One region of the Ruegeria sp. CF8 genome, then DNA from elsewhere that is predicted to be linked to it. Evidence: riboswitches for the same ligand, from Rfam matches in the RefSeq annotation. Region 1 holds a riboswitch; each other region holds the start of a gene.

Region 1 (3,781 bases):
GCTGCGGTTGCGCGGGTGCCCAGATCCGTTTCCGTGACAGGGATCACTTCGACCGTTGTACCGGTCTCAGCCTTGAACTGGTCAGCCATTTCCTGCTGTTTCGCCAGACGCTCGGGCTGCTCTTCGGTCGTCCAGAAACGGATCGTGTCCGCCTGTACCGACATGGCCGTCAGCGCCAGTGCCAACGAAGAGCCGAGCATCAGCCTGGCTGCGTTTGGTGTAAGTTTCATGGTCGGTTTCCTCCCCGATTATCTTCCATGGTTCGTTTGATTTTTTTCGCCAACTCGCTCGACGTCAGCAGTGGCGGCCCGTCAGAGTCGCGTTCGATCAGCGCCGCCTGGCTAAGTTCACGCAAAGTTGCGGGTTCTTCCCCTCTGGTCTGACGAATCAGCATCGTTGCAAGGCGTTCACCTGCCCGTTTGGAGTCGACGCTGAACGTCGTCAGCCCAGGGCTGGCATATTGGCATTCCGGGATTCCGTCATACCCAAGGACCGAGACATCGCGCCCGATCTCAAGGCCAAATTCTGCACACACAGGGTAGCTTCCCAATGCCGCCTGATCCGTCGCAAATACAATCGCGGTCGGCGGGACAGACAAGCGCAACAATGCGCGCGCTTCAGAGGCCCCTTCTTCGCGGGTGCGGGCCCCGTCGCGGATCAAATCAGGATCGACCGGCAATCCTGCAGCCCTAAGCCCGTCGACATAGCCATCCCGACGCAGGTGACTATAGTTGAACTTCGGATCACTGCCAACAAAGCCGATGCGGCTGTGACCAAAACGGACCAAACGTCCGACTGCGTCGCTCATGGCCGTTTCGCCGGAAATATCAAACCACGACGTTTCATCCTGAAAACCGGTCCGACCATACCCTGTCCGACCATAAAGGATGAAGGGCACCTGCAAGTCGCTTAGGTACCCAACCCGCGCGTCATCGACTTCGGTACGTGGCAGGATGAATCCGTCGGCCTTTCGTTCTTCGACCAGACGACCCAAAACATTTAGCATGTCCTGTTTCGATTTCGCGGTCGAAATTGTCATCGTCCAGTCAGATGCACTGGCGGCTTCGCAAGCGCCCGCAAGAAAGTCCTGAAAGAATGGATTGTGCCGATCCGGTTCTTCACTGTTGATAACCATGGCAATGGCACGCACGCGCCCTGTTCGAATAGCTTGAGCGTGGCTGAGCGGGCGATACCCCATCTTGCGCGCCGTTACCTCGACCCGCTTTCGCGTTGTTTCTGAGATGTCGGAATACCCGTTCAATGCACGCGACACGGTGCTTTTCGAAAGGCCGAGGTGATCAGCCAATTCGTCAAGCTTCACCCGCCCACCCGACGCGGCGCGCCGGGATCGGATTTGTCGCTGTTGCAGTTCGGGATTCGCCATCATTCTTTAATTTAATTGTTCCGAAACCGGTTTCGGCAACAAAAAAATGACATCTGCATCCCGCATCTGACAATCGACCCCAACCAGCGAACAGGTCGCAACACCCCTCTCTTGGACATGATCGAAGTCGAAAAGATGCAATCAGAACACCTCCGGAATTCGCAGATGACCCTCTCAATGCCGCAATCGGGAGTTGACCGTATCCAAGTTTTTCTGTCATCAACGCGCCATGTTCGGTTCCGGGGAGTCACCCGGAGGCAATAGGGAATGCAGTGCGGCACATTCTTGGCCAAATCTGCAACTGCCCCCGCAACTGTAAGCGGCGAGCGAGACTGATGACGCCACTGGGTTACACCCGGGAAGGCCAGTTTAGCGTGAAGACCCGCAAGTCAGGAGACCTGCCGAACATGCGCCCCCGGAAGGGGTGCTCATCATCGGCGACGGGGTGTGCGCCGGATCTGTTTGCCCGTTGGGGCAAATGGTTTCGCATTCCCCAATGTCAAAAATCAATGCGTGCCGGGGAAGGCGCGACGTGAGAAGGACGTATTTGTGAAACACTTTTTGTTGGCCGCGGCAGCTGCTGTGGCAATGCCTGCGCTGGCGCAGGCTCATTTCCTGCTGGAATACACCGAAGATACCATGATCGAGCGTCCGGGTGACGTTCCGGTCAAGTTGGTCTTCTGGCATCCGTTTGAAGCCGGGCACGCGATGATCCTGGAAAAGCCGGAAGAGTTCTATGTGATCCACAACAGCGAAAAGATCGATCTATTGGGTACGTTGGAAGAAACCACATTCGAAGGCCCCGAGAACAGCGCCAAAGCGTTTCTTGGGTCGGTCCCGGTGAAACGGTCCGGCGACTATGTGCTGGTGACGGTACCTGCGCCTTATTACGAAGAATCCGAGGATATCTATATCCAGCAGATCACAAAGGCTTACCTGAACCGCAATGAACTGCCCACCGACTGGGATCAACCGCAAGGTCTGGCGACCGAAATTCTGCCGTTGAACAAGCCCTATAACGTCATTGCAGGGTCCACCTTTACTGGCCGCGTATTAAGCGAAGGTGAGCCAGTTGCTGGTGCCGAGATCGAAATCGAATACATGGCAGCAGAGCCAGACTTGGCCGGAAACGGTGCAAAAGATGCTACTACATCCCCTCTGCCGGGCGGCGCATTGGTCGCGATTTCAGATGAGAACGGCTATTTCACCTTTGGCGTGCCGAAAGCGGGTTACTGGGGTTTTGCTGCTCTGGGTTCAGGCCCAAAAACCGAACATGAAGGCAAAGAACTGAGCCAGGATGCTGTGATCTGGATCCGCGCCTGGGATCTGGAGTAGCCCCTATGCACATCGTGGACGGAGCCCTTTCGAACCCAGTTGTGATCGGCGGCGCAATCGCAGCGGCTGGCGGCATTGCTGTGGGGCTGAAATCGCTGGACCTGGACCGCATTCCCACCGCGGGCGTGCTGTCGGCCAGCTTTTTTGTAGCTTCGCTGATCCATGTGCCGATCGGTCCTTCCTCTGTGCATTTGATCCTGAACGGTCTAGCCGGGCTTTTGCTTGGCTGGGCCGCTTTTCCTGCGCTGTTTGTTGGCCTGCTGCTTCAAGCCGTGTTTTTCGGCTTTGGCGGTTTGACTGTGCTTGGGATTAACACGGTCAACATCGCACTTCCGGCAGTGCTGACATGGATGATCTTTGGCCGTCTGATCGCACGCGGCTCTCCTGTACAGGGCGCTATTTGGGGCGGCATCGGCGGAGCGTTTTCGATTGCGGCCACGACGGCATTTGTCGCTGTTTCGTTGGCTCTGTCTGGTGACGCGTTTCTACCAGCCGCGAAACTGGTCTTTTTTGCACATATTCCCGTCATGGCAATCGAAGCGGTACTTACCGGTTTCGCTATTCTATTGGCCCGCAAGGTCAAGCCTGAACTCTTTCTTAGAGGCGCCCCCGTATGAGACAGCTAATTTTCGTTGTTGCGGTATGGCTTACCCCACTTCCTGCGCTGGCCCATAAAGTTATCGCAGGGGTCTTTCCCGCAGGCGACGCGATTGAAGGGGAGTTGGGCTTTTCCAACGGCGACATGGCTGAAAACCAAGAAGTTGTTGTTTACGGCCCCAATGGCGCTGAACTGGGGCGAACAGTCACCGATACCGATGGTTTCTTCCTCTACACCCCCACCGAACCTGTCGCGCACACGTTCAAAGCAGATCTGGGCGCTGGTCATCTTGCCGAGGTCACCATGCCCGCCGAGGAAGTGGCTGAGATTTTGGGCGTGGATGCCGAGCTTGTAAAACCTGTTACGCAGGTTGAAACCACAAACGATACCGCGACGACTGTCGCGTCATTAACCGACGAGGAGCGCGCGGCCATTGCCCAAGCGGTACGAGACGAAACCCGCCC
Region 2 (3,781 bases), on a different contig from region 1:
TGCTTGTCGCGCACACACGATGGGACAATCTGATGCGGATCACGCGTGATCCGGATTTCGTAGTGGTGACAAGCGACTTTCCGCAAGAGGAACTGAGACCTCAGAAAGTCGGGTGGGCGCTTGCCTTTTTCGCTATTTCAATATGCCTGATCCTGTTTACCGACGTACGCCTTTCGCTGTGTCTTCTCACCGGGGCAGCTGGCATGATGTTGAGCCGTGTTCTCAGCGTGGATGAGGCTTACCGCGCCGTTGGATGGAACACTGTTTTCCTGCTCGCCTGCCTCATACCTTTGGGACAGGCCGTGCAAAACACCGGCACAGCCGCATGGATCGCGCAGCAGATCATGGTCATTCTTGATGGTTGGCCGCTTTGGTCGCTTCAAACCGGCGTTGCCGTTCTGGCGACTGCCTTTTCGCTGGTTATGTCGAATGTTGGAGCCACGGTATTGCTTGTTCCACTTGCAGTTTCAATTGCGGTGGCTGCCGGAGGCAACCCTGCCGTCTTCGCGCTGACGGTTGCCATTTCCACTTCGAACAGCTTCATCATCCCGACCCATCAGGTCAACGCATTGATCATGGGTCCGGCAGGGTACAAGGTCATGGATTTCGTCCGTTCAGGCGGCATCATGACCGCGCTGTTCCTAGTTGTGTCATTGGTGATGATCAACGTTATGTACTAGCGCAGCAATCGGGACCAGATTTCCGGATTAGCCCACCCCGATTGCCATTGACATTTCGTTGGAAAGCTCAGGCTGAACCTCTACGCCGAGCGACGGCCTTGCGGGACAACCTCATACCCCGGCTCTTCCGGTTCATCATCTTCCATCTCAGGTGGGAAGCCGGGAGCTGTGATATCCAAACCTGTCGCCTCTTCCAGTCGTTTGATGATATTCGGCGACAGCTCGCGGTCGCCATACCGTGCAATGCCATCTTCAAAAATCTTGATCATGACCGGGTTCATTTCCAGAGGCACCCCTGCGCGGTCGGCAACCTCCTGAAACAGACCGATATCCTTTTTCACCAAGTCCATAGTGAAAGAAATATCGCGCGAACCGTTCAGGATGACCTGACTTTCCGTTTCATGCACAAAGGATGTGCCGGACGAGATTTTTATCGCCTCATAGGTAGTGTTTAGGTCCATGCCCGCCGCCTTTGCCGTGACAAGCGCTTCGGCGCAGGTGATCAGGTTGGCCGTGGCCAGATAGTTGGTCAGCACCTTCAGGACTGAGGCAGAACCCAATTCACCAGTGTGCAAAACACGCCGTCCCATGGTGGTCAGAAACGGCAAAATCCGCTCAAAAGTCGCACGATCACATCCCGCGAAGATCGAGATATTGCCGGTGGCTGCCCGATGGCACCCGCCCGAAACCGGGCAGTCCACTGCCGCGCCGCCGCGTTCGATCACCTCGGCCCCCAAACGCTTGACCTCGGCCTCATCGGTTGTCGACATCTCCATCCAGATCTTGCCGGGGCCCACTTCGGGTAGCATCTCTTGCATGACCGCATCTGATGCCGCAGGCGATGGCAAGCAGGTGATGACCGCGTCGCAATCGCGCATCAGCTGTGACGGGCCTTCTGCCGCCTTTGCGCCACGGGCAACGAACTCGGCCACCAGATCCGTGTTAAGATCGTGCACCGTCAGATCAATCCCGTTTCGCAGCAAGGATCCCGAAAGCTTGCCGCCAACGTTTCCCAACCCGATGAATCCTACTTTCATATGTCGCCTCTCCCTGCTGGCTTGTACCTGTCATGCGATCACGGATTTATCTGACCATTCATGCCGCCCAACGACAACCACAGGTCGCTTTTCACACCCGCCTCCTGATGTTACGCGCAACGCGCTTGACAAGCGGGCCAGCGGTGCCGCATGACCCATTCGTTGGTGTCGGCAAGAGCCGATGAAAAGGGAATGCGTCAACGGAACTTCCGCCAAACGCAGCCGCCCCCGCGACCGTGACCGGAGAGGGTGCCCAATGCCACTGGCCTAGGCCGGGAAGGCGGGACATCCGACAGAGGACCCTGACGTACCGGGCCTCTGACATCCGCAAGCCGGGAGACCTGCCAACACCCGAAGTTGAAACCGGGCGGGGTGTTCCGGTATCGGGTCCATGTTGCAACACGTGGCCCGCTTGAAACCCCGTCCCCCGCGAAGAGGATTTGGGGGGATGAGAGACATGACTGAGACCACACCGGTCGAGCTGCTGGTCTGCACGACCTGCCGCCGCGGGCTGCCTATCGAAGACGATGCGCAACGCCCCGGTACATTGCTGCACCAGGCCTTGGAACAAGCAGAGCTGCCCGAAGGCATCACCCTGAAACCTGTCGAATGCCTTTCGAACTGCGACCAAGGCTGTTCTATCGTGCTGCGCGGTGGTCCCGATCGCTGGACCTTCGTTTACGAGAACCTGAACGAAGTGGACCATGTCGATGTAATCGTCGACGGTGCGACCAAGTATCTGGCCACCAAAGATGGCCTGGTGAAATGGCGCGAGCGCCCTGAACATTTCCGCAAAAACTGCGCCTCGCGCATTCCCCCGATTGGAGCCTGACATGTCGAATCTCGAAAAACTTCCCGTCACCGTGATCACCGGCTTTCTGGGCTCGGGCAAAACCACACTGGTCAAACACCTGATGCAGAACCCGCAGGGCAAACGTCTGGCTGTTGTCGTCAACGAGTTTGGCGATGTGGGCGTGGATGGTGACATCCTGAAATCCTGTGCCATCCCGGATTGCCCGGCGGAAAACATCATGGAGCTGGCGAACGGTTGCATCTGCTGCACCGTCGCGGATGACTTCATCCCGACCATCGAGGCGCTGATGGCGCTGGAACCGCGCCCCGAGCATATCCTGATCGAAACCTCTGGGCTCGCCCTGCCCAAGCCGCTGTTGAAAGCATTCGACTGGCCGGACATTCGCTCGAAAATCACCGTCGATGGCGTGATCGCTCTGGCCGATGCTGAGGCCGTTGCCGCCGGTCGCTTTGCGCCGAATGTCGAAGCTGTCGATGCCCAGCGCATGGCCGACGACTCGATCGATCACGAAACGCCCCTGTCCGAAGTGTTCGAGGATCAGATTTCCTGCGCCGACATCATCCTGCTGACCAAGCCTGATCTTGCAGGCCCGGAAGGTGTGGCAAAGGCCAAAAAGGTGATCGCCGCCGAAGCACCGCGCCCCCTGCCCGTGGTCGAAGTTGCCGAAGGGGTTGTGGACGTCCGCGTTGTACTGGGTCTGGAAGCGGCTGCCGAGGACGACATGGATGCCCGCCCGTCGCACCACGACGGTCACCACGATCACGAACATGACGATTTCGAAAGCATCATCGTCGAGCTGCCGGAACAAACCGACCCTGCCGATCTGGTCGCCAAGATCGAACGTCTGGCGTCAGAGCTGAACATCCTGCGTGTCAAAGGCTATGCCGCAGTTCAGGGCAAACCCATGCGCTTGCTGGTACAGGCCGTCGGCGCGCGCGTCCGTCACCAATATGACCGCCCATGGGAACCGGGCGAAGAGCGCCGCTCGCGTCTGGTGATCATTGCCGAGCATGACGACATCAAAGAGGCCAAGATTCACGAGATCCTTGCAGGCGTCACCGAGGCTGCCGAGTAACCCATGCACGTCGTCTTCCGCGAAAGCCACGGGCTCGAGGAAACCGAGACCCCAACCGATCTGGGCCAAAGCCCGGCGGATCTGGTTGTTTTGTCCTTCTCGGACAGCGACCTCGGCGCTTTCGCGGCGGGTTGGCATCGTGGCGGCGGAACCGAGGGTCGTATGCCGACGCTTC
Region 3 (3,781 bases), on a different contig from region 1:
CGGCGGGGGAAATATGCCTGCGTCACGTTGCGGACCTGTATCCGTTTCCCAATGAACTGCGCGCATTACAGATCAACGGTGCCGACGTGCTGGATTGGCTGGAAATGTCGGCAAGCGTGTTCAACCAGCTTTCACCAGATACAGAAGCGGATCTCATCAACCCTGAACGTGCCGGTTACAATTTCGACGTTATCTTCGGCCTGTCCTACCAAATCGATCCATCGCAACCTGCACGCTTTGACAGTGACGGTCGGCTCATAGACCCTGACAACAGACGAATCTACAACCTGACAATCGGTGGCCAACCTATTCAGCCCGCACAAAGGTTTGTCCTGGCCAGCAACAATTACCGCGCCAGTGGAGGCGGACATTTTCCTGCCGCCTCTGCCGCCCAACGCATCAACCTACCGCCGCTCGATATCAAGGACCTGTTGCGGGATTACCTGTCGCATCGCCTTCCCCCCGATCCCATAGCGCGGCTCCCCTATCCGTTTACTCTGACAGCTCAAACGGGTGTAAATGCCTTGCTGCGAACAGGTCCCGGTGCCCTTGAACACATGGATGAGCTGCGCATGTTCAACGCCCAATTGCTAAGTCCCGATGACGCCGGATTCGAGCGTATCCGCCTCACGTTCTGACGGGTTGTCTTTTGCCCTCGCCTTCCCTATATCCAGAGTCGAGAGGTTGGCGCGGGCGAGCGCCTCGCCAACCTGGTCAGGTCCGGAAGGAAGCAGCCACAACGAGCCCCGCTTGGGTCGATGTCCAACCTCTCACTTTCCCACTTTGTACGTAACGGGTGATATTCAGTGTCACCCCAAGCTCGTTCAGGCGTCGATAAAGCGTGACCAGAGGGCCGCGTTGCATCGGGAAAAAGCGCCAATATGCCCAACCTCAGACAACCCGAAATCAGCCGGTTTCAGCAGGTGTCGTTTCGCTTTGGGTCCATAGAGATCAGCAAGCCGCCATACCGCCTTGGGCGGTACCATCTGATCATCTTCAAAGGTAAAAAGATCCACCGGTTTTTCAGCTTCTGTCCACCGCGCAGCAGGTAGCCCAGCCCCGATCTCGGGCAAGTAGCTCGAAGGTGCGGTGCACCATTTGCGCCATTGCCAGTAGACCGAGGCCGGCAAATCCGCCCCAAAGCCGATTGCCTTTCCGGGCAAATAACCAAGCGCTTTGACCAACAATGGCGCATGCCCATACCAGAAGACCCCGGCCAACCCACGGTAAGGCCAAGGGTGATCGTTCAGGGTCACAAGCCCAGAACACACACAAATCATCCGGTCGATTTTGTCGATATCGGGCTGTACGGGTCCCAGCATGGCACCTACAGAATGACCGATCGTCCATTGTTGCGCATCGGGAAAACGCCTGCGCATTTCCGCCCGCGCCGCTGGCATGTCGATCAACGCCCAATCCGCCATTGTCGCACCCGCATCCTTCATGCGGCCATTCAAAGAGTGCCCGAAATCCCGGTAATCATAGGTTAGGCATGCCATACCGCGCTCGGCGGCCAGCCAACGCGCGAAGTGGCGATAATAGTCGCGTGGCACGCCTGTGGCACTGTTCAGCACAACCACTGTGCTGGGTTCAGACAAAGGTCGGTACAGGCGTGCTGAAAGGGTTGATGACCCGGACGGAAAGAGGAACTCTTCGGTCAAAACCGTCTGCTCTGTATCCAACATGATCCCTGACCCTGCGCTGATAAAACGGCTGGCTTACCTTCAATGACGGAAACTCTACGCGGGAAGTTTTCACCCATCCAGCATGACCAAACGTCGGGGCCAAAGATCCGCTTGACTCGGAACTGGGTCAGACGCTAGCGATTGTGTGATGGTTCCTGCCCCCCACAAGGGGTCGGGATGAAAAGGGAACACGGTGCGGTTCCGTCTGGTCATCCGGACGCTAACCAATTCCGCGACTGCCCCCGCAACTGTAAGCGGTGAGCAATGCCGAAACGCCACTGGCCCCAAGGGCTGGGAAGGTCGGCAAAGCAATGACCCGCAAGTCAGGAGACCTGCCATCGGAACTGAAACCGAAACTCGGGCGGGGTGTCCGGGCAGGTCCTGACTGCACTTTGCCGTCCCACCTGACCCGATCCTTCTGTCCACCACGCGCGGAGGGCGCAGGATGATCTGGAAGACAAAGACGCATGAATACAGCGCAACGGTATGTCAGCGGACAGGTAAAACCTGCCCCGCCCTGGCGCGGTTGGCGCGCTCGATCTCGGAGGCCATGACACAGGCTTCGGCTGCCACTGGCGACGACTTCGAGTTTGACGGCAGTAGTGAGCTTTCACATTGCGCCGAAGGGTGCCAGGCAATTTTCCAGGCGCAATCAGACGGTGTTCGCGTGTTTTGTGACACGCAACCCGACGCAGCGATTGACGACCTGAACCTCTATGCCGATCTGATTTTTGGAAACACGTTCCGCACCCTGCCATCCGGCATCATTGCAAACCCACCCTGCGCGATGATCGAGGTTGCAACGCTACGGCCCCGGAAAACCGTACACGCACCCGAACAGCTTTCGGCCTGAGGTCACACCACCTGCGCCGGGGAAACCCGGGCCGCCCAAGCCAGCTGCGCGTCTGTTTCCACGGCACAGGGGCGCAGCGACCGCAAACGCTCCAGCGCCTTGTCCGCCCGTTCGCCGCACTCGACCATCAGACGCAGGACAACCATCCCCGACCTGCCGCAGCCGCCCCGACAATGCACCAATACCCGACCTCCGCCAGCCAGAGCGTGCCGGGCGGCGGCGCTGACATCTGGCCACGCCTCTTCAACCGCCGCAGTGGGTGCGCCAAAGTCCTCGATCGGCAGATGAACCCACCGGCTGGCCCGGCTTTGGATATCGCTGCCAAAATCCTGCGCCCCGTGCTGAAGCATCTCGACATCCGTCGTCATTGAAATAACCAGCCCCGGCTTCCACGCGGCAATCGTGTCCAGATCCGTCTCATAATCCCCGCCACGTCCGGGTATCGACGTCAGGGCCAGCGTTCCTCCTGCGACTTGCAGGGCATAGATAACCAGCTGCGACATGAACGTGTGTCCTCCACCAGGAACTCTTTACAAATATGAGTCTTAAATTTTGTTGGAAAAGCTTAGTGCGAATCCGGTCGGAATCTAAATCAAAAATCATCGCGCCTCGCGGTGGACGCGGAAGGCGACGGCCACTACGCTGAGCCGAAGTACCGAATCCGACCGAGAAAACATGACCGACACGCCCAGCCCCGCCTATCAGGTTCTCGCCCGCAAATATCGCCCGGAAACCTTTGCCGATCTGGTGGGTCAGGATGCCATGGTGCGCACCCTGAAAAACGCGTTCGAAGCGGACCGGATTGCGCAGGCTTTCATCATGACCGGCATTCGCGGCACCGGCAAAACAACCACCGCGCGGATCATCGCCAAGGGTATGAACTGCATCGGCCCCGACGGCAATGGCGGCCCGACGACCGAGCCTTGCGGGCAATGCGAACATTGCGTGGCGATCATGGAAGGCCGCCACGTCGACGTGATGGAGATGGACGCCGCCAGCCGAACCGGCGTGAATGACATTCGCGAAATAATCGACAGTGTCCGCTATCGCGCCGCCAGCGCGCGTTACAAGATCTACATCATCGACGAGGTCCACATGCTCTCGACCAGCGCCTTCAACGCGCTGCTCAAGACGCTCGAGGAACCGCCTGAACATGTGAAGTTCATCTTCGCTACCACCGAGATTCGTAAAGTGCCGGTCACGGTTCTGTCCCGCTGTCAGCGCTTCGACCTGCGCCGGATCG

Evidence for each region. A riboswitch is a leader RNA that binds a small molecule or an ion and turns the genes downstream of it on or off. The one in region 1 is predicted to bind cobalamin.
Region 2: another riboswitch for cobalamin. It lies ahead of ACR0EV_RS22180 (DUF1636 family protein); the one in region 1 lies ahead of ACR0EV_RS04780 (DUF4198 domain-containing protein).
Region 3: another riboswitch for cobalamin. It lies ahead of ACR0EV_RS18565 (hypothetical protein); the one in region 1 lies ahead of ACR0EV_RS04780 (DUF4198 domain-containing protein).

Annotation. Positions count from the first base shown of each region.
Region 1 is NZ_JBQFRG010000002.1:11,204-14,984, reverse strand. Features, by position in the region: gene ACR0EV_RS04790 (ABC transporter substrate-binding protein) at 1-230, opposite strand, end outside; gene ACR0EV_RS04785 (LacI family DNA-binding transcriptional regulator) at 227-1,384, opposite strand; cobalamin riboswitch at 1,602-1,804, shown strand; gene ACR0EV_RS04780 (DUF4198 domain-containing protein) at 1,934-2,719, shown strand; gene cbiM (cobalt transporter CbiM) at 2,725-3,336, shown strand; gene ACR0EV_RS04770 (cobalt ABC transporter permease) at 3,333-3,781, shown strand, end outside.
Region 2 is NZ_JBQFRG010000013.1:57,009-60,789, forward strand. Features, by position in the region: gene ACR0EV_RS22170 (SLC13 family permease) at 1-680, shown strand, start outside; gene ACR0EV_RS22175 (NAD(P)-dependent oxidoreductase) at 761-1,717, opposite strand; cobalamin riboswitch at 1,864-2,080, shown strand; gene ACR0EV_RS22180 (DUF1636 family protein) at 2,175-2,549, shown strand; gene cobW (cobalamin biosynthesis protein CobW) at 2,551-3,606, shown strand; gene cobN (cobaltochelatase subunit CobN) at 3,610-3,781, shown strand, end outside.
Region 3 is NZ_JBQFRG010000009.1:49,777-53,557, forward strand. Features, by position in the region: gene ACR0EV_RS18550 (bifunctional 2',3'-cyclic-nucleotide 2'-phosphodiesterase/3'-nucleotidase) at 1-638, shown strand, start outside; RNA gene ffs (signal recognition particle sRNA small type) at 678-776, shown strand; gene ACR0EV_RS18560 (alpha/beta hydrolase family protein) at 825-1,685, opposite strand; cobalamin riboswitch at 1,819-2,039, shown strand; gene ACR0EV_RS18565 (hypothetical protein) at 2,131-2,538, shown strand; gene ACR0EV_RS18570 (protein-tyrosine phosphatase family protein) at 2,541-3,041, opposite strand; gene ACR0EV_RS18575 (DNA polymerase III subunit gamma/tau) at 3,214-3,781, shown strand, end outside.